3 regions of the Streptomyces sp. NBC_00390 genome follow, and region 2 is predicted to be linked to each of the others. Evidence: riboswitches for the same ligand, from Rfam matches in the RefSeq annotation. Region 2 holds a riboswitch; each other region holds the start of a gene.
What was found. A riboswitch is a leader RNA that binds a small molecule or an ion and turns the genes downstream of it on or off. The one in region 2 is predicted to bind cobalamin.
Positions count from the first base shown of each region.

Region 1: linked by a shared signal. The riboswitch ahead of OHS70_RS12150 (ribonucleoside-diphosphate reductase subunit alpha) and the one ahead of OHS70_RS26325 (prenyltransferase/squalene oxidase repeat-containing protein) in region 2 are both predicted to bind cobalamin.
Region 3: linked by a shared signal. The riboswitch ahead of OHS70_RS28925 (cobalamin biosynthesis protein) and the one ahead of OHS70_RS26325 (prenyltransferase/squalene oxidase repeat-containing protein) in region 2 are both predicted to bind cobalamin.

Region 1 covers NZ_CP107945.1:2,910,843-2,918,648, forward strand. The annotation lists gene OHS70_RS12130 (extracellular solute-binding protein) at 1-302, opposite strand, end outside; gene OHS70_RS12135 (GntR family transcriptional regulator) at 597-1,361, shown strand; gene OHS70_RS12140 (DUF3311 domain-containing protein) at 1,794-2,084, shown strand; gene mctP (monocarboxylate uptake permease MctP) at 2,081-3,709, shown strand; cobalamin riboswitch at 3,846-3,970, shown strand; gene OHS70_RS12150 (ribonucleoside-diphosphate reductase subunit alpha) at 4,108-6,498, shown strand; gene OHS70_RS12155 (ribonucleotide-diphosphate reductase subunit beta) at 6,498-7,568, shown strand; gene OHS70_RS12160 (D-Ala-D-Ala carboxypeptidase family metallohydrolase) at 7,626-7,806, opposite strand, start outside.
Region 2 covers NZ_CP107945.1:5,972,974-5,980,779, forward strand. The annotation lists gene OHS70_RS26315 (energy-coupling factor transporter transmembrane component T) at 1-1,300, opposite strand, end outside; gene OHS70_RS26320 (SCO2322 family protein) at 1,297-1,929, opposite strand; gene OHS70_RS26325 (prenyltransferase/squalene oxidase repeat-containing protein) at 1,929-3,161, opposite strand; cobalamin riboswitch at 3,236-3,395, opposite strand; gene OHS70_RS26330 (MBL fold metallo-hydrolase) at 3,446-4,480, opposite strand; gene OHS70_RS26335 (AfsR/SARP family transcriptional regulator) at 4,765-7,803, opposite strand.
Region 3 covers NZ_CP107945.1:6,543,445-6,551,250, reverse strand. The annotation lists gene OHS70_RS28950 (hypothetical protein) at 1-1,205, opposite strand, end outside; gene OHS70_RS28945 (alpha/beta hydrolase) at 1,317-2,444, opposite strand; gene OHS70_RS28940 (class II aldolase/adducin family protein) at 2,965-3,639, opposite strand; gene OHS70_RS28935 (inorganic phosphate transporter) at 3,885-5,132, shown strand; gene OHS70_RS28930 (hypothetical protein) at 5,145-5,366, shown strand; cobalamin riboswitch at 5,549-5,693, shown strand; gene OHS70_RS28925 (cobalamin biosynthesis protein) at 5,802-6,791, shown strand; gene OHS70_RS28920 (cobyric acid synthase) at 6,788-7,806, shown strand, end outside.

The DNA.
Region 1 (7,806 bases), 3.1 Mb from region 2:
CCCATCTCGACCACGTCCGGAGCCTTGTCCGTGGCGAGTACGGCGTCGAGCTTGGCGTTCTTGTCCGGCCAGCCGTAGTACTCGTGCTTGACCTTGAGGCCGGGGTGCTTCTTGACCACGGCGTCATCCGCGGCCTTGACGAGCTCGGGCCAGTTGTTCTGGGCGTCGACCGTCAGCCAGACCGTGATCTCCTTGACCTCGGCACCGGCCTTGTCCCCCGGCTTGTCGCTGTCGGAGCCACACGCGGCAATGCTGACCATCATGCCCGCGACACCGATCGCCGCGATGAGCTTGCGCTTCACGCCACCCTCCTCAGGGAATTCTGCAACTCCCCGCCCACCGCGAAGACCTACGGAGAAATACGCCGAGTACTGCTCGTGGGGCTGGGACTTGGTCTTTAGTGGTTTAGACCAGTACCCGGAGCTTGGCCTAGACCTTTAGGGGTGTCAAGGGTGTATAAGAAGGGCTGTCGTGTCCGTTATCGGACCGACACCTGAGGGAGGGCGACGACCTGCGACCGGTCCATGCCACCATGTGAGCCGCTACAGACGGAGGAGCCGGTGACGGCAGGAGCGCAGCAGGCGGGAAGGCGGGCCATGACCACGGACGGGGGCAGCACCGAGAACGAGAGCGGTGCCCAGACACGGACCGCGCGTGTACCCAAGTACTACCGGCTCAAGCGCCACTTGCTCGACATGACCGAAACGCTGCCGCCCGGCACGCCGGTGCCGCCCGAGCGCACGCTGGCGGCCGAGTTCGACACCTCGCGCACCACGGTGCGCCAAGCGCTCCAGGAACTGGTCGTCGAGGGCCGGCTGGAACGTATCCAGGGCAAGGGCACCTTCGTGGCCAAGCCCAAGGTCTCGCAGGCGCTGCAGCTCACCTCGTACACGGAGGACATGCGCGCCCAGGGGCTGGAACCCACGTCCCAGCTGCTGGACATCGGATATGTCACGGCCGACGACACGCTGGCCGGCCTGCTGGACATCTCGACCGGCGGACGCGTGCTGCGGATCGAGCGGCTGCGCCTGGCCAGCGGCGAGCCGATGGCCATCGAGACGACGCATCTGTCGGCAAAGCGCTTCCCGGCGCTGCGCCGCAGCCTGGTGAAGTACACCTCGCTCTACACGGCACTGGCGGAGGTGTACGACGTCCATCTGGCCGAGGCCGAGGAGACGATCGAGACCTCCCTGGCCACCCCGCGCGAAGCCGGCCTGCTCGGCACGGACGTGGGCCTGCCGATGCTGATGCTGTCGCGCCACTCGCTGGACGCGCAGGGCGAGCCGGTGGAGTGGGTGCGCTCGGTCTACCGCGGCGACCGCTACAAGTTCGTGGCGAGGTTGCAGCGGCCGAAGGACTGAACGCGGGCCCGGCCACACACCCCTGCCGGGGGTCCGGGGGTCGCCCCCCGGAACAGCACAGCGTGGCGAGGTTGCAGCGGCCGAAGGACTGAACGCCGGCCCGGCCACACACCCCTGCCGGGGGTCCGGGGGTCGCCCCCCGGAACAGCACAGCGTGGCGAGGTTGCAGCGGCCGAAGGACTGAACGCCGGCCCGGCCACACACCCCTGCCGGGGGTCCGGCCGGCCCGGCAGCTGCCTGATCCGCCGTCAACCGCATGGCGCCGCAACAAACGTTGCGGCGCTATGTCGCGTTTCCCCCTCCGTGCCCGGAGCCTGGACACAGTCGTTGCCGTACCGATATACGGACAGGGGGTGACTCGCTTCAAAACCCTCGCCTACATTTCCCTGCGCGTTACAGGTACAGCTGATCAGCAAGGGGACGGAGACAACGATGTCCGCAGTGCCCGAGGCGCCCGATGCGCCCGAACCGCCACAAGCGCCCGAAGCAAGGCAACCCGCCGTCACACCGGTGCGGGTGGTCATTGCCCTCTGCCTCCTCGCGCCCTTCGTGGCCATGCTCTGGGTGAGCTCCTACGCGAAGGTCGAGCCGACGTTCATCGGCATGCCGTTCTTCTACTGGTACCAGATGTTCTGGGTCCTGCTGTCGACCGCGCTGACGATGGTCGCGTACCAGCTGTGGCAGCGTGACCAGCGCGCCCGCAAGGGAGGTGCGTCGCAGTGAAGAACGACGTGAACGGCGTCGCACTCGGCGTCTTCATCTTCTTCTTCGTGGCCGTCACGGTCATGGGCTTTCTGGCCTCGCGCTGGCGCAAGGCCGAGAACGAGCACAGCCTCGACGAATGGGGCCTGGGTGGCCGGTCGTTCGGCACCTGGGTGACCTGGTTCCTGCTCGGCGGCGACCTGTACACCGCCTACACCTTCGTCGCCGTCCCGGCGGCCATCTACGCGGCCGGCGCGGCCGGCTTCTTCGCCGTGCCGTACACGATCCTCGTCTACCCGCTGATCTTCACCTTCCTGCCGCGGCTGTGGTCGGTGTCGCACAAGCACGGCTATGTGACGACCTCGGACTTCGTACGCGGGCGCTTCGGTTCGAAGGGTCTCTCGCTTGCGGTCGCCGTCACGGGCATTCTGGCGACGATGCCGTACATCGCACTGCAGCTCGTCGGTATCCAGGCGGTGCTCGACGTCATGGGCGTCGGCGGCGGCGAGACCACCAACTGGTTCGTCAAGGACCTGCCGCTGCTGATCGCGTTCGGCGTGCTCGCGGCCTACACGTACTCCTCCGGACTGCGTGCACCCGCGCTCATCGCCTTCGTCAAGGACACCCTGATCTACATCGTCATCGCGGTGGCGATCATCTACATCCCGATCAAGCTGGGCGGCTTCGACGAGATCTTCGCCAGTGCCGGCGAGAAGTTCGCGACCATCAACGAGTCGACCGGCAAGCCGACCGGTGCACTGGTACCGGGCGACCTGGGCCAGTGGGGTTACGCCACGCTGGCGCTCGGCTCGGCGCTCGCGCTCTTCATGTACCCGCACTCGATCACCGCGACCCTGTCCTCGCGCAGCCGCGAGGTGATCCGCCGCAACACCACGATCCTGCCGCTGTACTCCCTGATGCTGGGCCTGCTCGCGCTGCTCGGCTTCATGGCCATCGCCGCCGGTGTGAAGGTGGCCAACGGCCAGCTGGCGATTCCGCAGCTGTTCGAGGACATGTTCCCCGACTGGTTCGCCGGTGTGGCCTTCGCGGCCATCGGCATCGGCGCGCTCGTACCGGCGGCGATCATGTCGATCGCCGCGGCCAACCTTTTCACCAGGAACATCTACAAGGACTTCATCAAGCCCGATGCGACCCCGGCGCAGGAGACCAAGGTCTCCAAGCTGGTCTCGCTGCTGGTGAAGGTCGGCGCGCTGGTCTTCGTCCTGACCATGGACAAGACCGTCGCGATCAACTTCCAGCTGCTGGGCGGCATATGGATCCTGCAGACCTTCCCGGCCCTGGTCGGCGGTCTGTTCACCCGCTGGTTCCACCGCTGGGCGCTGATCGCCGGCTGGGCGGTCGGCATGGTCTACGGCACCTGGACCGCGTACGGCGTCGCGACCCCGGCCCAGAAGCACTTCGGCGGCTCGTCCGATGTCATCCCCGGCATCGGTGAGATCGGCTACATCGGCCTCACCGCGTTCGTGCTGAACGTCGTCGTCACCGTGGTCCTCACCTTCGTCCTGCGGGCGGCCAAGGCCCCCGACGGCGTCGACGAGACCAGCCCGTCCGACTACACGGCGGACGCGGGTGACCCGGGCGTCCAGGCCGAACTCCCGCCGGCCACAGCGGGCGCCGGTCACTGACCGACCGACCGCCAACGAGCAGCGGGCCGCCGGGAAACCGGCGGCCCGCTCTCGTCAACGACGAGAGCAAAGCGGGCAACAACCTACCCACCGACACAACATGTGGTGGGTGACGCAACGGGCCGCCCCCACATGTATGCTCATGCTCGCTGTCGCCGCAGGGGAATCCGGTGCGAATCCGGAACTGTCCCGCAACGGTGTGATGTGGTGCACTTTGCCGCGCCCACAAGTCCGAGGACCTGCCGACGGTGCATCCGGTTCGACCGACCCGGGTGCCAAGACGTCCGGGTCTCGCGGTTGGGCCGGTGGACGCCGTGCACGGTGCTGCCCGCTGCGGCACGTACGCCGCACGGCCTTCCCCTCCCCCGCCGGTCCGGAACCGAGCGAGGGAGCACCACGTGACGATCGCGCCGGCCGATCCGGCCTCAGGCACCGTCGAGCAGACGGCCGACGGCCCCGGGACCGCGCTCCTGCGGCTCCTGACCGAGCTCACGGCCGACCTGCCCGACACCGACCCCGGCAGGGTCGCCGCCGCCGCGCTGCGCGGCCGGCACGCCGGGTCCGACGAGGCCGAACTGCGCTCCCTCGCCACCGACGCCGCCGCCGGACTGATCTCCGAGGACCCCGCCTACTCCCGGCTCGCCGCCCGGCTGCTGACCCGCACGATCGCCGAAGAGGCCGCCGGGCAGGGCGCGGTGTGCTTCTCCGCATCGGTCGCCGTGGGGCACCGCGAAGGCCTGATCGCCGACCGGACGGCCGAGTTCGTGACGCGGCACATGGCCCGCCTCGACGACCTGATCGACCAGGGCGCCGACGACCGGTTCGGCTACTTCGGGCTGCGCACCCTCTACAGCCGCTATCTGCTGCGCCACCCGATCACCCGTCAGGTGATCGAGACCCCACAGCACTTCATGCTGCGCGTGGCCGCCGGGCTCGCCGAGGACACCACGTCCGACGGCGCGAGGGGGGCCCGTGCCCTGGACGAAGTCGCCGCGCTCTACGGACTGATGAGCCGGCTCGACTACCTCCCCTCCTCCCCCACGCTCTTCAACTCCGGCACCCGCCACCCGCAGATGTCGTCCTGCTATCTGCTGGACTCGCCGCTCGACGAGCTCGACTCGATCTACGACCGGTACCACCAGGTCGCCCGCCTCTCCAAGCACGCCGGCGGCATCGGGCTCTCGTACTCCCGTATCCGCGCCCGCGGTTCCCTGATCCGCGGCACCAACGGGCACTCCAACGGCATCGTGCCGTTCCTGAAGACCCTCGACGCCTCGGTCGCCGCGGTGAACCAGGGCGGCCGGCGCAAGGGCGCGGCCGCCATCTACCTCGAGACCTGGCACGCGGACATCGAGGAGTTCCTCGAGCTGCGGGACAACACCGGTGAGGACGCGCGGCGTACGCACAACCTGAACCTCGCGCACTGGGTCCCCGACGAGTTCATGCGCCGCGTCGAGGCGGACGCCGACTGGTCGCTGTTCTCGCCCGCCGACGTACCCGGGCTGGTCGACCTGTGGGGCGAGGAGTTCGACACCGCCTACCGCGAGGCCGAGGCAGCGGGCCTGGCCCGCAGGACCATCGCGGCACGCGACCTGTACGGCCGGATGATGCGCACCCTCGCCCAGACCGGCAACGGCTGGATGACCTTCAAGGACGCGTCCAACCGCACCGCCAACCAGACCGCCGAGCCGGGCCGCGTCGTCCACTCCTCGAACCTGTGCACCGAGATCCTCGAGGTCACGGACGACGGCGAGACAGCCGTGTGCAACCTCGGCTCGGTCAACCTCGGTGCGTTCGTCCTCGCGTCCGGCGACCTCGACTGGCAGCGCCTCGACGAGACCGTCCGCACCGCCGTGACCTTCCTGGACCGGGTCGTCGACATCAACTTCTACCCGACCGAGCAGGCCGGGCGTTCCAACGCGAGGTGGCGGCCGGTGGGCCTGGGCGCGATGGGCCTGCAGGACGTCTTCTTCAAGCTCCGGCTGCCGTTCGACTCGGCCGCGGCCAAGGCGCTCTCCACGAAGATCGCCGAGCGGATCATGCTGGCGGCGTACGAGGCCTCCTGCGACCTCGCCGAGCGCAACGGCCTGCTGCCGGCGTGGTCCGAGACCCGTACGGCACGCGGCGTACTGCACCCCGACCACTACGGTGTCGAGCTCAACTGGCCCGAGCGGTGGGACGCGCTGCGGGAGCGTATCGCCACGGTCGGCATGCGCAACTCGCTCCTGCTCGCCATCGCCCCGACCGCGACGATCGCCTCGATCGCGGGCGTGTACGAGTGCATCGAGCCGCAGGTCTCCAACCTCTTCAAGCGAGAGACACTCAGCGGCGAGTTCCTGCAGGTCAACTCCTACCTCGTGGAGGAGCTCAAGCAGCTCGGCGTCTGGGACACCCAGACCCGCGAGGCCCTGCGCGACTCCAACGGTTCGGTGCAGGACTTCACCTGGGTGCCGGCCGAGGTGCGGGCCCTGTACCGCACGGCATGGGAGATCCCGCAGCGTGGCCTGATCGACATGGCAGCGGCGCGGACACCGTTCCTGGACCAGAGCCAGTCGCTGAACCTGTTCCTGGAGACGCCCACCATCGGCAAGCTCAGCTCGATGTACGCGTACGCCTGGAAGCAGGGCCTGAAGACGACGTACTACCTGCGCTCACGCCCCGCGACCCGGATCGCGCGCGCCGCGTCCGGCACGGCCCCTGCCACCATCCACGTCCAGCAGGCGGCCCCCGACGCCGATGCGATCGCCTGCTCCCTTGAGAACCCCGAGTCCTGCGAGGCCTGCCAGTAATGACCCCCCACCCGTCGCCCGACCACCACCCCTCAACGACGGCGCTGAGCGCCGACACCTCCCGGACTCCGAAGAACCTGCTCGACCCGGGCTTCGAACTCACCCTCCGCCCGATGCGCTACCCGGACTTCTACGAGCGGTACCGGGACGCGATCAAGAACACCTGGACCGTGGAGGAGGTCGACCTCCACTCCGACGTCGCCGACCTCGCCAAGCTCTCCCCCGGCGAGCAGCACATGATCGGCCGCCTGGTCGCGTTCTTCGCGACGGGCGACTCGATCGTGGCGAACAACCTGGTGCTCACCCTCTACAAGCACATCAACTCCCCGGAGGCGCGGCTGTATCTGTCGCGCCAGCTGTTCGAGGAGGCCGTGCACGTCCAGTTCTATCTGACGCTGCTCGACACCTACCTCCCCGACCCGGACGACCGCACTGCGGCCTTCGCGGCGGTCGAGAACATCCCGTCCATCCGGGAGAAGGCGGAGTTCTGCTTCAAGTGGATGGACTCGGTCGAGAGCATCGACCGACTGGAGTCGAAGGCCGACCGCCGCCGCTTCCTGCTGAACCTGATCTGCTTCGCGGCCTGCATCGAGGGCCTCTTCTTCTACGGCGCGTTCGCGTACGTGTACTGGTTCCGCTCGCGGGGCCTGCTGCACGGTCTGGCGACCGGAACGAACTGGGTGTTCCGTGACGAAACGATGCACATGAACTTCGCCTTCGAAGTCGTGGACACCGTCCGCAAGGAAGAGCCGGAGCTGTTCGACGACGAACTGGAGCAGCAGGTCAAGGACATGCTGAAGGAGGCCGTCGAGGCGGAGCTCCAGTTCGGCCGCGATCTGTGCGGTGACGGCCTGCCGGGCATGAACACCGAATCGATGCGCGAGTACCTCCAGTGCGTCGCCGACCAGCGGCTCACCCGGCTGGGCTTCACCTCGGTATACGGCTCGCAGAACCCGTTCTCCTTCATGGAGCTGCAGGGCGTCCAGGAGCTGACGAACTTCTTCGAGCGCCGCCCGTCGGCGTACCAGGTCGCCGTCGAGGGCTCAGTGGATCTGGACGAGGACTTCTGACCGGACGGATGAGCGTGCCGGGGGTCACGGCCGATGTCGTGGGCCCCCGGCGCAGGCTCAGATGCCGCAGCTGGACGCCGACCAGAAGCGGCTCGCCCGGTGGTCGACATGCGTATGGTCGTTGTGGCCCGGGTAGCCGGGGCCCAGGATGCCGTTGAAGCCGTGGTTGCGGGCCTGCTGGGCCAGCTTGCACAGCGAGTGCGGGCCGGCTCCAAGGTCGGCCGCGTCACCGTACAGA
Region 2 (7,806 bases):
CGGGAGCGGTGGGTACGGGGGCGACGAACGCCGGCAGCAGGCCGATCAGCACGGACAGCGCGGGCCACAGCGGCAGTGTCGGGGCGATGAGCGGTACGACGCCGGGGTGCAGCGCCTGCGGGTCCTGGACGTTCGCCTGGATCATCAGGGCCGCGACCGCCACGCCGGAGGCGGCGACCAGCCAGGACCGTACGCCCCACCGGTCGGGTCGGTAGCGGGTGCGTACGGAGCGGCGGCCGCCGAGCCGCAGGCCCGCGACGGCGGCGAGGAGCCCGGTGATCAGCAGCGGCACCCCGTAGGCGGCGCCCGCCGCCGCGAGCAGTCCGTACGAGCCCGCGCACACACCGAGCAGCCCGCCGAGAGTGAGGACGGTGGTGGTGCGGCGTACGGCGGGCGGGACCTCGGCGGTGCGCCCGTAGCCGCGCGCGTCCATCGACGCGGCGACCGCGACCGAACGCTCCAGCGCGCCTTCCAGCACCGGCAGGGCGATCTGTGCGACGGCCCTGATGCCTCCGGTGGGGCGGCCGCGCAGCCGGCGTGCGGTGCGCAGCCGGAAGACGTCGGCGACCAGGTTGGGTGCGAAGGTCATGGCGACGACGACGGCGACGCCGGCCTCGTACAGCGCGCCGGGAAGGGACTTGAGCAGCCGGGCGGGGTTGGCGAGGGCGTTGGCGGCGCCGACGCAGATGAGGAGAGTGGCGAGCTTGGCCCCGTCGTACAGCGCGAACACCAGCTGCTCCGCGTGCACGCGCCCGCCGATCCGTACCCCCTGCGCCCAGTCGGGCAAGGGCACTTCGGGAAGCGTGAGCAGCGGGTGCGTGCCCGCGATGGGGGAGCCGAGCGCGACGGAGAAGACCACGCGGACGGCGATGACGAACAGCCCGAGCTTGACGAACGCACCGTAGGACCGGGCCCAGGGAGCGTCGGTGCGGCGGGCCGCCACGACGTACCCGGCGACGCCGACGAGCAGTCCGAGCAGCAGCGGATTCGCGGTCCGCGACGCGCCCACGGCAAGCCCGAGCGCCCACACCCACCAGGCCCCGGCATGCAGGGCGTTGCTGCGAGTGGCCTCGGGCGCGCGCAGCCGGCCGAGGAGACGACCGCCCGGGTAGCCGCCGACCCAGGTCCCGGCAGAGGAGGAGCGGCTCGTGCCTGCGCGCCGCGTGCGCCCGGCCGAGCTGTCGGCCGCGGGCGGAAGTGCATCCGCGACGCGCCCGCTGGTGGAAACGGCCTCGCGCTGCGCGGCCCGGCGCGCCGGGCCGGACGGGTCGTGCGGCCTTGGGGCAGGCGCAGGCGTCATGGGGTGCGCCGGCGGCGGGACTGCCACAGTGCCGCCACGCCCAGACCCAGTACCGCCGCGATGCCCGCCACGACACCGAGCGACGGGCCGCCGCCCGAGTCGTCCTTCGCATCCCGTGACGGGGGCTCCTGCGCCGAGACCTGCTCGCCGCAGCCCGACTTCGGGTAGCCGGAGATCGCGCACAGCAGCGCCTGGCTGTTGTAGCGCAGCGGTTTCGCCACCGCCGCGAGCGCCTCCGCGCTCGTCGCGCCGTCTGCGACCTGCGCGCACGCCGTGCGCAGCGCGGGCGGGGCCTCGCCCTGAGGGGCGTCGCCCGCCGTGCCGGGGTCGATGACGAGCGCGATCCGCTTCGTGCCGGCCTTCGCCGGGGTCTTCGCGCATATCGCCGCGAAGTCCGGGCCCCGGCGCGGCTGCGCCGAGTCCCCGCTGTCCTCGCTCACCGAGAACCGGAACCCGTTCACGGACCCGTCGGCGGGCTGCGCCGTGGCCGGGCCCTCGGTGGCGTACGTCCACTTCGCCCCGCTGCTCTGCCAGAACGACCAGTAGCGGTAGCCGGCCGCCTGTGCGGGCGCAGCGCTCAGCACCGTGAGGACGGCGCCGAGCACGAGCACCAGGAAACGCGTGCGCATCACTGCCGCGGCTTCCTGCGGCCGCTGATCAGGAAGCCGGCGCCGACACTGGCGACGAAGATCGCGCCCACGATCCACCACATGGACAGGGACTCGGACTCCTCACCCTTCTTCTCGTCACGCGAGGAGGGGGCGGGCGACGGCGACGCCTTCTTCGGCGCGGGGCCCGTCGCGTTGAGCGCGGTCACCAGGTTCTGGCCGCCGAAGTCGGCCGGGTCGGCGCCGGCCGCGTGAGCCGCGAAGATCAGCTGGGCATAGGCGGCGGGGCCGCTCTCCTTGGCCCAGGCGGAAGCGTTCTGCTCCAGCCACGTCAGCGGCTTCTTCGCCTGCTCGGTCAGGCCCTGTGCGGTCAGTGCGACGACCGCGTCCGCCGTGTTCCCGAAGTCCGGCTCGGGCGCCGAGTCCTCGGCGCCCGGCATCGGCGGCGTGTTGAAGTACCCGGTCTTGGCAAGCCCGTTCGCGAGGTACGCCGCACCGTTGTGGGCCGCGCCCTCGATCGTCGTCGCCTTCTCGCAGGCCGTGCCCTTGCCGTCCTTCGTGCCCGCCGTCACGACGAGGCCCTTGCCGTGCGCGCCGAGCACCGCGGCAGCGGTGGAGTCGGCGACGATGCCGGGGCTCTTGACCTGGTACACGAACGCCCCGCCGTCCTTGCCGCCGCACGGCTTGGCGAACGTCAGGAGCGCGTCGTACGGAGTCTTGCCGCCCTTCGACGTCACGTCGGCCGGCCCCAGACCGGCCGCGGCGAGCGCGCCGATGACGATGGAGGTGGAGTTCGCGTCGGAGGCCCCGCCCGGGTTGTAGCCCCAGCCGCCGTCCTTGTTCTGTACGGACTTCAGCCAGCCGACCGTCTTGTCCACGGCGGCGTCCTGCCCGCCGAGCGCGGCGAGCGCCTGCACGGCGGCGGCGCTCGCGTTGGTGTCCAGCGGAAGCTTGGCGTCGCACGCCTTCGCCGCGTCGGCACGGTACGAGGGGAAGCCGCCGTCCGCGCACTGCTGCCCGGTCAGCCAGTCCACGGCCGCCTCGGCGGGCACGAAACCGGCCGTGTCCTGGGCGAGCAGCGCCAGCGACTGCCGCCAGACACCGTCGTACGTGGGGTCGCCCGTGCCGTACAGGCCGGACGGCAGCGCGGCGGACGGGGTGGGGCTCGGCGCGGCGAAGGCGGCCGGTACCACCGCCAGTCCGAGCACGGCGGAGACGGCGAGTGCTGCTGCGCAGCGGCGAACGGTGGTCATGGCGGGTGGTGCCTCTCCTGCTTCAGGGCCGGGCGCAGGCACACTGAGGCACCAGGCTCGGCTCCGTATCCCTCGACGGTGCCGGCCACCGGGCGGGTCCCGGTGGGCACGAGCCGGTCATGAACGCGTACGAGGCATTCCGACTCACCGCCGGTGACGGCGGCTCACGGTTGCGGGTCAGTGCCGGATTTGCACCGGCTTCCCCCCGTACGGGCATGATGACGACATGGTTACTGTACCGGCCGGTCACCGGGCGGCGGCGGGGCGCAGGTCACAGGGCAAGGTCACGGTTCGGACGCCACGTACAGGTCGGGTGCGCTGCCCGGCACCGCCTCCGCGCGGCCGAGCTTCACGAGCCTGCGCAGATGGGCCTCCGCCTCCGAGACCGCGATGTTGCGCGAGCCGTAGGGGATCTCGTCCCAAGGCCGGTTCCACTCCATCCGCTCGGCGACCTGCCACGGGGTGAGCGGCCGCGCCAGCAGGGCGAGCAGGCCGGCCAGGCGCTCCTCGTGGTGGACGAGCAGCTCCCTGACCCGGCCGGCCGCATCGGTGAAGGCGTGCTGGTGCGCGGGGAGCACCTCGGCGGGGGCGAGGCGGCCGATGCGCTCGAGCGAGTCGAGGTAGTCGCCGAGGGGGTCGGTGACGGTGGCGTCGTCCGGGTCCTCGTACAGGCCGATGTGCGGGGTGATCTCGGGGAGGAGATGGTCGCCGGAGAAGAGCCGGCCGTTGCCGGCGAGCCGGGCCGGATGGGTCTCCTCGAGGTGCAGGCAGACATGGCCGGGGGTGTGGCCGGGGGTCCATAGGGCGCGCAGCCTGCGGCCGGCGAGGCCGAGCAGCTCGCCAGGGACGATCTCCCGGTCGGGCAGGGCCGCGCGCAGCCCGGGGAGGCTGCCCGTGTGCCCGGCGGCGCGGGCGGCGTGCAGCGGGGCGGTGTGCTCCTCGGGGGCGCCGGCGCGGGTGAGCTTGTCGGCCAGGTAGTCGAGCCACAGCCCCGGCTCGGCCTCCCGGGTGCGGCGCACCACCATGGCGTCGGCGGCGTGCATCGCGATCCAGGCGCCGGACGCCTCCCGGACCCGCCCGGACAGGCCGTGGTGGTCGGGGTGGTGGTGGGTGACGACGACACCGTGGACCTCGGCGACCGAGGTGCCGCACGCGGTCAGGCCGGCGGTGAGGGTGTCCCAGGACGCGGGGTCGTCCCAGCCGGTGTCGATGAGGACGGGTCCGCGGTCGGTGTCGAGCAGATGGACCAGGGTGTGCCCGAGGGGGTTGTCCGGAATGGGCACCCGGAGGGAGCGCACGCCACCGCCGTGGTCGGTCACGTGGGGGTCGGTCGTCCGGGTGGTGGAGGAACGGCCTTCCGGCGCGCTCGTCCGTTCGCCTCTCGGCTCGTGTCCCGCTTCGTCCTTCGTCGACGGCACGCCCGTTGCCCCCCTGTGGTCACGTGGAACTGATGCACCGTCAGGATGGCGTGCGGGGGCGCCGCAGGGAAGCCCTTGCGGAAATGTCCGCAAGGGGTGAACCGGCTCCGGCCGGCCTGCCGCAGTCTCCGTCGAAGTTCCACCATTCGGGTCCTCGGCCGCACCGGCCGGGAACCTGCGCGCAGTTACCGGCCGGTGACGCCCGGCGTCCCGCCGGTGACACCGGCCCACTCACTGTCCACCTCCGCCAGCGAAGCCCGTAACTGCTCCTGCAGCTGCGGGTGTTCTGCCGCTCGCTCCAGGGCCAGTGCCGCACGGAACTCCCGTCGTGCCCGTGCCGCCGCTCCTGCCGCCGCGTACGACTGACCCAGGCGGCGGCGGATCTCCATCTCGAGCCGCGTGCGGTGCGGCTCCGAACGCCGCGAGATGCCCGCGTGCAGCGCCAGCGCCTGGCGATGGCGGCGTTCCGCCTCCGCAAGGTCGTCCGCGACCGATCCCAGCCGTGTCAGCGTCAACGCCAGCAACAGCGGGTCGCCGGCCTCACGCAGCAGTTCCTCACCCCGCAGCAGCACCGCCCGCGCCTCCGCCCGTTCGCCGAGCGCCGCATGCCCGTCCGCAAGGGAGAGCAGGCGCTGACTGATCGGCATCGGGCGGCCGTTGCGCTCCGCCGCGGCGAGCGCCGCCCGCGCGTCGGCAAACGCTGTTTGCACCTCCCCCCGCATGAAGCGGCTCATCGACCGCATCGCCAGCGCCAGCGACACTCCCCACTCGTCGCCGGCCCGTTCCAGGACCGGCAGCACCTCGTCGGTGGTGGCCGCCACCGCGTCGTACCGCCCCGGCAGGAAGTCCTGGATGGCCAGACCGAGCAGAGGCTGGGCCGCCAATGTCTCGTCGCCGCTCTCGCGGGCGCACTCCAGCCCCTGCCGGAACCAGTCCCCACCCTGCGCGGTCCGGCCCTGTTGGTAGTCCAGCAGCCCGAGCGACGCCGTCACCAGGACCCGCAGCGCAGGGTCCCCGGTCCGCTCCGCGGCTTGCAGCGCCGTCGTCAGCGCCGCACGTCCCTCGTCGTAGCGGTCGTGGTGGAGGAAGTAGTCCCGCAGCGCCACCCCCAGCTGTGTCGCCAGAATGTCCTCGCCGTGCGCCACCGCATACCCCGGCACGTCCGCCAGGTCCGGCCCCGCCCCGTCGAGCCATCGCGCCGCGTCCCGCGCGGAGTCGAACCGCTGCGGGGCCCCGTCCGGTGCCCGGCCGTCGTCACCGGTGAGCCGGCCCGCCTGCACATACAGCTCCAGTACCTGCCGGCGGGCCTGCGCCGTCTCCTCGGGCCGGGCGTCGGCCAGCTTCCGGGCGTGGACCCGCACGAGGTCGTGGAGGCGATACCGCCCGGGGCCGGGTTGCAGCACCAGGCTCGCGTCGTACAGCTCCTCCAGCACGAGCTCCGCCTCGTCGACGCCCACACCGAGCATCACCGCCGGCGTCCACGCGTCGAACTCAGGCGTCGGCGCATGCCCGAGCAGCCGGAACGCCCGCTGCCGGGCCTCACTCAACTGCTCGTAGGACATGTGGAAAGCGGCCTCCACGCTGCGGTCCCCGGCGCTCAGCTCGCCCAGCCGCCGCTCCTCCGTTGCCATCCGCGCCGCCAGGTGGGCCGGCGACCACGACGGCCGGTGCTGCAGCCGCGCGCCCGCGATCCGCAGGGCCAGCGGCAGGCCCCCGCACAGCCGCGCCAGGTCGGTGACCGCCTCGGGGTCGGCGTCGGTGCGCGCCTCGCCGATCAGCCGGCGCAGCAGACCGATCGAGTCGGTGGCCGGCAGTGGGTCCAGGGTCACGCACCGGTCCGCGTCCAGTCCGGTCAGCCTGCGCCGTCCCGCCACCAGCACGCGGCTGCCCGGACCGGCAGGCAGCAGTGGCCGCACCTGCGCGGCGCTTCCCACGTCGTCGAGCACGAGCAGCAGCCGCAGCCCGCTGGTGGCGTCGCGCCATGAGGCGATCAGGTCGTCGCGATCCTGGGGCACGTCCGCGTCGGCCATGCCGAGCGTGCGCAGCAGCCGCTGGAGCAGCCGCTTCGTCAAAGGCCGGTCGGCCGCCGGTGAGTGGTGCGTGAGCCGATCGAGGAAGAGGACGCCGTCCGGGTGCTGGGGGCGAAGCGTCCACGCCGCGTGCACCAGCAGCGACGTCTTTCCGACCCCGGCAGGCCCGTCCACCGTCGCGACGGTGACGGCGTCCTGGGGGGCGGGCGCGGTCAGTGCGGCGACCTCCGCGAGACGGCCGACCAACTTACCCGCGTTTCCAGGCAGTTCATTCACCGTGCGATGCGGCCGGACCCGCGCGGACACCGGCGGCGGCGATGTCCGGGGACGCCGCGAGGCAGCTGCCACGGGGGCCATCGAGGCGGGTGCCGCGTCCGGGACGACAGAGCTGTCGGCGGTGGCCGAGCCGCCGACCACGGCCGTGTCGTCGTGACGGAGCACTGCCGCGTGCAGGTCCCGCAGGGCCGCGGACGGTGCCGTCCCCAACTCCTGTCGCAACCGCCGCCGCAGCCCTTCGTACGCGGCGAGCGCCTCGCCCTGCCGGCCCGTGCCGTACAGCGCCCGGATCCTCAGCGCCAGCACCTGCTCGTCCAGCGGATGAGCGGCGTCCGGGGAAGCCAGGTCTGCGAGGACCTCGCTGCCGCGGCCGAGCCGCAGCAGACACTCCAGCCGCTGCTGCTGCAAGGACCGGCGCTCGATCAGCAGCCGCTGCCGTTCCCCGAGCGCAAACGGGCCGGGCAGCCCCGCGAGCGGTTCCCCGCGGAACAGGCGCAGGCCCTGCTCAGCGGAGGCCAGCGCCCCCGATGGGTCACCGGAGTCCAGCAGCCGGCTTGTCCCCGCGGCGAGTTCGGCCAGGCGCGCGGTGTCGAGGCGGACCGGTGCGGCCAAGCGGTAGCCGCCCGACCCGCCGCGGATCACCGATTCGTCCTGCCCCGCACCCGGCACGTCAAGGGCCTGCCGCAGCGCGTACACGTAGCTGGGCAGGACCCGCCGGCCCGTCCGCGGCGGCCGTTCGCCCCACACTCCGTCGATCAACTGCTCGTGGCTGACCAGCCGGCCGCCGCGCAGCGCCAGCGCCGTCAGCACCGCCTGCCGGCGGGCCGGGCCGATGGACGCCTCCCGGCCGCCGCGCCGTGCCTGCACCGGGCCGAGTAACGCGATGTGCAGCTCCTCCGGCAGCGCCCCCATGGCCATCCG
Region 3 (7,806 bases), 570 kb from region 2:
ACGTCGGCGGCGTCCTCGGGGTCGGCGCCTTCGTACTCGGCGAGCCAGAGCAACACATAGGGGCGCAGGGACGGCTCCGTGGCGGCGGACCTCACCTCGGCCTCCGCCGGGGCGCCGACGACGCGCAGCGCTTCGAAGGCGAGTCCGCGCAGCAGGGCGTCCTCGCCACGGGCGACGGCGAGGAGTTCACCGACCGCGCTGGAGACGGTGCGGGCGGCGAGCCAGGCGCGGTATTCGGCGCGCGCCGGGCCGGGGGTGAGCCGGGCACAGCCGAGCAGCATGTCCGAGGCTGACTGCTCGATATTGCCCGCGGGGCTCTGGGCAGCGACGCAGATCTGCTCGAGCTTGACCCAAACCGCCCAGTTGCCGAGGGGGGTGAGGGTGGCGGACCGGCCGGACTCCAGGGTCAGGGCTCCGACGGCGGACAGGCCTTCGAGGGCCCAGTCGAGCAGTACGGCCACGGGGACGTCGTCACCCGGGCCGGTCTCCGGGGCAGCGGGTCCGGTGAGGGCGGGTTCGCCGGGGACGGGTCCCGTGAGGGCTGTTCCCGTGAGGGCGGGTCCGGCTTCGGGCGTCTCGGCGTACGGGACCTCGCAGCGTTCCTCGCGCAGTTCGGCGACGCGCTGCTGCAGCAGATCCAGCAGGGCCGGTACGAGCACGGGGCCGTCCGAGAGCTGAAGGAGGGAGAGCACCTGGGGCACGGCCTCGACGACCTCGGCCACCGCGGTGGGCGCGATGTCCTCGGGAGCGGGGTGGACCAGCGACCAGGCGTCGAAGAGGGCGACCCAGCCGCGCAGCACGGCCATGTCGTCGCGGTCCCAGGCGCGCAGCCGCCAGCCGGGGCGCACCGTGTCGCCGTGCAGCTCGACCAGGCCGGCGAGACGGGCGCGGTCCCAGCCGGCCCGGACCTGGTGGGGTGTCAGTTCCAAAGCGGCCGCGGCGCGTTCCCGCGTGCGGTCGGTGAGCGGGGCGGTGCTGGGGTCGCGCTCGACGGCCGCCCAGCGGGCGATGCGTACGGCGTCGGCGAGGACCGCCCTGGCCTGGCGGGCCAGCTCCGCCGGGGCGGGCGTGCCCTCGGGCGGCCTGGTGGCCGGCCGGGTGCGCCGGGTCGTCACGGCCCGTCGTGCAGTGGCCAGGGACCGCGGGCGGACAAGACGGAGTCTGGAGTTGCGCGCCAATTGCTCATCAGGCTTTCGGGACGTCACGGGGTGCAGTCTTCCCGTTGACGGCCCGAAAGCCCAAACGGAACCGGCGCGGCCGGGCCCGGCAGGCGCCCCACCGGGGACGAAAGGGACAAGAGGGGAGCGTACCGGTGTCTACATCAACGGGGTGAGGAAGCGGCGCAGGGCCTCCTCGTAGCGGGTCGGCCCGGCGTTCCACATGGCGGCGTGCGGGGCGTTCGGGACCGGGTGAAGGCTGACCAGCTCCGGCCGCCGGGCGGCCAGTTCCTGGGAGGGCTCCCATGGGGCAATGATGTCGTCCGGCCCGTGGAAGATCAGCGTCGGCACCCTCAGGGCGTCCGGGTCGGCGGCCTGGAGCAGCCGGTCGCCGTGCAGACCGGTCCTGCCCTGTGCCGCTCTGACCGCGAGCGGCAGCAGCACGGCGGGGGTGCGGCGGGCAGCGGCCAGGGTGCGCAGGGTGGTCTGCCAGTCGAGCACCGGGGAATCCAGGACGAGTCCGCTGATCCGGTCGCGCAGCGCCGAATTGGCCGCGGCGTACAGGGCCATCGAGGCGCCGGTGGACCAGCCGTGGACGACGACACGCTCGGCGCCGTGGCGAACGGCGTGGCGGACGGCCGCGTCCAGGTCGCGCCACTCGGAGTCGCCGAGATGACCGAGCCCGTCCGGCGGCCGGGGAGCGCCGGCATCGCCGCGATATGCCAGGTCGAGGACCGGGAACTGGTAGGAGTGCAGGAACTCGAGGACGTTCAGAGGGTGTTCGCGGGTGGTGCCCAGACCGTGCACGGTGATGACCCAGGTGGTACGGGCACCGGGGACGAACCAGGCGGGCAGCGCACCCAGTTCGCCGGGGACGAGGACCTCGGCGTGGTCGATGCCGAGCGCGTCGGCCGGGGCACCGCTGTGCAGCTGAGGAGTGAGGCGGACCTTGTCGCCCCGCTCGAGGCCGTCACCGGTGACGCGTACCAGGTGGCGTACGACGGTGTCCGGGGCATGGGGGACGTGGTCGAGCACCTGCCCCACGACGGCATGGACGCCGGAGCCTGCGAGTCCGTAGGTGCCGGGGCGAAGCGAGGCCAGGCTGCGGGTCAGGGTGATGCGGTCGCCTTCGGTCTCGTGCACGGTGAGCCGGGGGTCACCGGGCAGGGGTTTCCCGACCGGAGCCTTGAGCGCGGCGTTGCTCGCGTAGCGGCCGGCCGCTATCGCTGCCGCGCCGACGCCGAGCAGAGTGGTGACGGCCGCTGCCGTCGCTGTTGCCGCGCGCACCCGTCCAGTGTCGGCAGCCACGGGCCACGCTGCCAGTGGAGGGGCGTGCGGGACGGCGTACGGGTGGGCCGCGGTCACCGGGCCGGCGCCGGACGGCGTACCGCTTGACGGGCCTCTGCACGGTGCCGCCGCCCCTGGCCGACGGACCCGGCGCACCCCCACCCCCTCGGGCAAGCGCCACCGGCCGCAAGGCCGCCTGCCGGCAAGTGGCCCGACCCGGCCAGGCGCACCCGGCCGCGAGGCGGTCACCGACAGAAGCCCCGCCCCTCTCCGGCGAGCGGGCGCAGGCCGCAAGGCCGCCTCCCGGCGACAGACCGCCCCGACCCGGCCAGGAGCAGCGGCCGCCGACAGCGCCCCGGCCCCTCCGGCGAACGCCCTCCCGACTCCGGCCCTTCCGGCAACAGGCCCGACCCGGCCCGGCCCGGCACACCCCGCCCCCGCGTCATGGTCGCCGGGCACCGGACCGGCCGGCACCGGTCCCCACCTCGGTCCAGGGCCCCCGACGCGAGGCCGGTCGCCGTCAGTGGCGGGGCTGGCCGTAGCCCTTCAGCTGGTCGGACACCTCATTCAGCTGCCCTTCGGACAGCAGCGTGGGCGAGAGTCCCGGCACGGACGACGCGGTCAGCCAGAGGCGGCACATCCACTCCAGCTGGGCCGTGCGGTCGTATGCCTGGTCGAGGGAGTCGCCGTAGGTGACGGTTCCGTGGTTCTGCAGCAGGCACGCGCTGCGGTCGCGCAGGGCCTCGCGCATGTTCCGGGCGAGCTCCTCGGTGCCGTACAGGGCGTAGCGGGCGACGCGTACGGGGCCGCCGAGTGCGGCGGTCATGTAGTGGATGGTCGGGAGCTCGGGGACGAGGGTGGAGACCGCGGTGGCATGCACGGCGTGGGTGTGCACCACGGCGCCTGCGCCGGTATGGCGGTACACCTCAAGATGCAGCGGCAGCTCGCTGGTGGGCGCCAGGTCGCCGAAGAGCCGGCCGCCGTCGAGATCGACACCGACGGCGTCCGCGGGGGTGAGCCTGTCGTAGGGGACCCCGCTCGGGGTGACAAGGACGGTCTCCCCGACCCGTACCGAGACATTGCCCGAGGTGCCGACCACCAGACCCTCGGCCGCCGTCCTGCGGGCGGTTGTCACGAGGTCCCGCCATGCCCGGTCGATCGCGTCCTGCGCGTCCTGCCGCCCCTGTTCCGTCATGTGACGATCCTCTCAGTCACCGGCAGCCGGCGGAGGCGTGCACCGGGGCACCACGATCGCCCGCACGGGGCCCGTTTCGAACGGATTCCACGGGCTTTCGGCGACCGCAGCCGAGCCCCACCTTCATAAGCGGAACCACTTCTACTCACTTGCGGACACTGCACCGCCGGGCCCAGTTCACCTTCCGTTCATCCAGGTTGCCTACGGTCGGCCAGCCAATGACGTCAAACGATTGCCTGGGTTAAATGGAACACATCACACTGCTGCTCGCGATCGTGATCGTGACAGCTCTCGTGTTCGATTTCACGAACGGTTTCCACGACACCGCCAACGCGATGGCGACGACCATCTCGACCGGCGCACTGAAGCCCAAGACGGCGGTCGCCATGTCCGCCGTGCTCAACCTCGTCGGTGCTTTCATGTCGGTGGAGGTCGCCAAGACGATCTCCAGCGGTCTCGTCGACGACTCAGGCATCACGCCGGAAGTCATCTTCGCGGCGCTCGTCGGCGCCATTCTCTGGAATCTGATGACCTGGCTGGTCGGTCTGCCCTCCAGCTCGTCCCACGCACTCATGGGCGGTCTGATCGGCGCCACGGTCGCATCGGTCGGCTTCGGTGGCGTCAACGGAAGCGTCGTCGTCACCAAGGTGCTGATACCGGCCATCGCCGCCCCGCTCGTCGCGGGCATCGGCGCGATGGTGGCCACCCGGCTGACGTACAAGCTCGGCAAGAACGCCGACGCCGGCGCCACCGCCAAGGGCTACCGCGCCGGCCAGATCACCTCGGCCGGTCTCGTCTCCCTCGCGCACGGCACGAACGACGCCCAGAAGACGATGGGCATCATCACGCTGGCCCTCGTCGCCGGCAATGTGATCGCCCCGGGTTCCAACCCCCCGCTGTGGGTCATCGTCTCCGCCGGTCTCGCGATCGCGCTCGGCACGTACCTCGGCGGCTGGCGCATCATCCGCACCATGGGCAAGGGCCTCACCGACCTCCAGCCGCAGCAGGGCTTCGCCGCCCAGACCAGCGCGGCCAGCGTCATCCTCGCCTCCTCCAACCTCGGTTTCTCCCTGTCGACCACGCACTCGTGCTCCGGCGCGGTGATGGGCGCGGGCCTCGGCCGCAAGGGCGGGGTCGTCCGCTGGTCCACCGCGACCCGGATGTTCGTCGCCTGGGGTCTGACCCTTCCGGCCGCAGGCCTCGTCGCGGCGGGCTCGGAATTCGTCACCCAGCAGGGTGACTGGGGTGTCGCGACCGTCGCCGCCTTCCTGATCGCCTCCTGTGTCGCGATCTGGTTCATCTCCCGCCGCCAGGTCATCGACCACAACAACGTCAACGACATCGAGGCCGACGAGCCCGCGGGCGTCGTCACCACCGCCATCGCGGCCGTCATCCCGCCCCCCGCGGGGACCCCCGCGCAGGACATCAAGACCACCATCCCCGCCCCGGCCGCTCCCCCGGCCGAGCCGGCCGGCAGCCCGGCCTCGGTGTAAGGAATCAGCAGTATGAAAATCGACTGGGCAGCTCTCGGCTCCGTCTTCGGCGTGAGTCTCCTCGCCACCGTCGCTCTGGTGGGCCTGTTCACCCTGGGCGTCGTGGGCCTGAGCAAGCAGGAGGCCGCGGCCTCCGGCGGCGGGTCCGCGGCACTGGCCCGCACCGGCGCCTACGCCTGCTTCGCACTCTGCGCCGCGGCCGTGGCGTACGGGATCTATCTGATCGTCAGCTGACGGCAGCGCACGTGCAGTGAAGGCCGGTCACGGTCCACCCCCGGGTGGACCGTGACCGGCCTTTCCGTCGTCGGCGCATGCCCCGGCACCCGCCTCGGCGCGAGGTTCGGTGCAGGGCGGGGTGCAGTGCCCGGTGTGGGGCTCGGCACACTGTCCCGCCGCAGGTCAAGGGTGAGTTGACGGGCGTTCGCGCGCGTGGTGGACTGCCGGGGCCATCTACGGCGGCAGCAGAGGAAGTCCGGTGCGAATCCGGCGCGGTCCCGCCACTGTCACCCGGGGAGCAGTCCCCGGGGAGCCAGGAACTCTCACCGCCGGTCACGTCGAACCAGGGCGCGGACCCTGAGTGAGGACTCATCGCCATGTCTGGCTGCGGTTCAGCCGTGTCCGCCCGGTCCGTCCGCGGGCAGATCCACCGCGCAAGGGGTCGCTGAACCCATGCGTGCCGACCGTGTATTCGTGTACGGCGCCACCGCGGGCCTCGTCGTCGATCTGCTGCTCGGCGATCCCCGCCGGGGACACCCCGTCGCCGCCTTCGGGCGCGCCGCGGGCGCCGTCGAACATGTCCTGTGGCGTGACCACCGGGGCCGCGGCGCGCTGCACACCGCGGTGTGCGCCGGAGGTGCCGTCGCCCTGGGCGCGCTGGCAGCCCGGGCCGCGCGCCGTTCCCGTACCGCGTCCGTCGCCCTGACCGCCGCCGCCACCTGGGCCGTCGTCGGCGGCACCACGCTCGGCCGCGAGGCGCGGGCCATCGGGGGCGCGCTCGCCGCCGGGGACGTAGAGGTCGCGCGCGAGCGGCTGCCGCATCTGTGCGGACGCGATCCCCACTCCCTGGACGAGCAGCAGATCGCCCGTGCCGTGGTCGAATCCGTGGCCGAGAACACCTCCGACGCGGTCGTCGGCGCCCTGGTGTGGGGCGCGCTCGCGGGAGTGCCGGGCCTGGTGGGCTTCCGGGCGGTGAACACCCTGGACGCGATGGTGGGGCACAAGTCGCCGCGGTACCTCAGGTTCGGGTGGGCGTCGGCGCGCCTGGACGATCTGGTCGGCTGGCCGGGGGCACGGCTCACCGCCGGGCTCGCGGTCGTCGCCGGCGGCGATCCGCGCGGAGCCGTGCGGGCATGGCGGGCCGACGCCGCGAAGCATCCGAGCCCCAACGCGGGCCCGGTCGAGGCGGCGTTCGCCGGGGCGCTCGGCGTACGGCTGGGCGGGACCCTGTCGTACGGCGGCCGGACCGAGCACCGCCCGGTGCTGGGCGGCTCCGGGCGGCCGGTGGAGTTCGCGGACATCGAGCGGGCTGTGCGGCTGTCGCGGCGGGTCGGTGTGCTGGCTCTCGCAGTCGGCGCGGGCGTCCGCCTGGCGTACGGAGCGGCGCCGGCCGCCCGCGCCGAGAGGGCGGGGCGCCGCGGTGCCGGGAAGGGGCGGGGATGAGCGGGAGCGCACGCAGAGGCGGGGGCCTGCTGGTCGCGGGCACCACGTCGGACGCGGGCAAGAGTGTCGTCACCGCCGGTATCTGCCGGTGGCTGGTACGGCAGGGCGTGAAGGTCGCGCCCTTCAAGGGCCAGAACATGTCGCTCAATTCGTTCGTGACCCGCGAGGGGGCGGAGATCGGGCGGGCCCAGGCCATGCAGGCCCAGGCCGCGCGTGTGGAGCCCAGCGCGCTGATGAACCCCGTGCTCCTGAAGCCGGGCAGCGACCGCTCCAGCCAGGTGGTGCTGATGGGCAAGCCGGTCGGCGAGCTGAGCGCCCGCGGCTACCACGGAGGCAGACAGCGCGAGCTGTTCGAGCCCGTCATGGCGTGCCTGGAGGAGCTGCGGGGCACGTATGACGCCGTGATCTGCGAGGGGGCGGGCAGCCCGGCCGAGATCAATCTGCGGCGCACGGACATCGTGAACATGGGCATCGCGCGGGCGGCCCGGCTGCCGGTGCTGGTGGTCGGGGACATCGACCGGGGCGGGGTGTTCGCGCAGTTCTTCGGTACGACGGCGCTGCTGGCGCCGGAGGACCAGGAGCTGATCGCGGGCTATCTCGTGAACAAGTTCCGCGGCGATGTGACCCTTCTGGAGCCCGGCCTGGACATGCTGCTCGGGCTGACCGGACGGCGGACGTTCGGTGTGCTGCCGTACGCGCACGGGCTCGGCATCGACGAGGAGGACGGGCTGCGGGTGTCCCTGCGGGGCGCCGTGCGCGAGTCGGTGGTCGCGCCGCCGTTCGGCGAGGACGTGCTGCGGGTCGCCGTGTGCGCGGTGCCGTTGATGTCCAACTTCACGGACGTGGACGCGCTGGCGGCCGAACCGGGCGTGGTGGTGCGGTTCGTGGACCGTGCCGAGGAGCTCGTCGACGCCGACCTCGTGGTCGTGCCCGGCACGCGCGGGACGGTGAGGGCGCTCGGCTGGCTGCGTGAGCGGGGACTCGCCGACGCGATCGGGCGGCGCGCGGCGGCGGG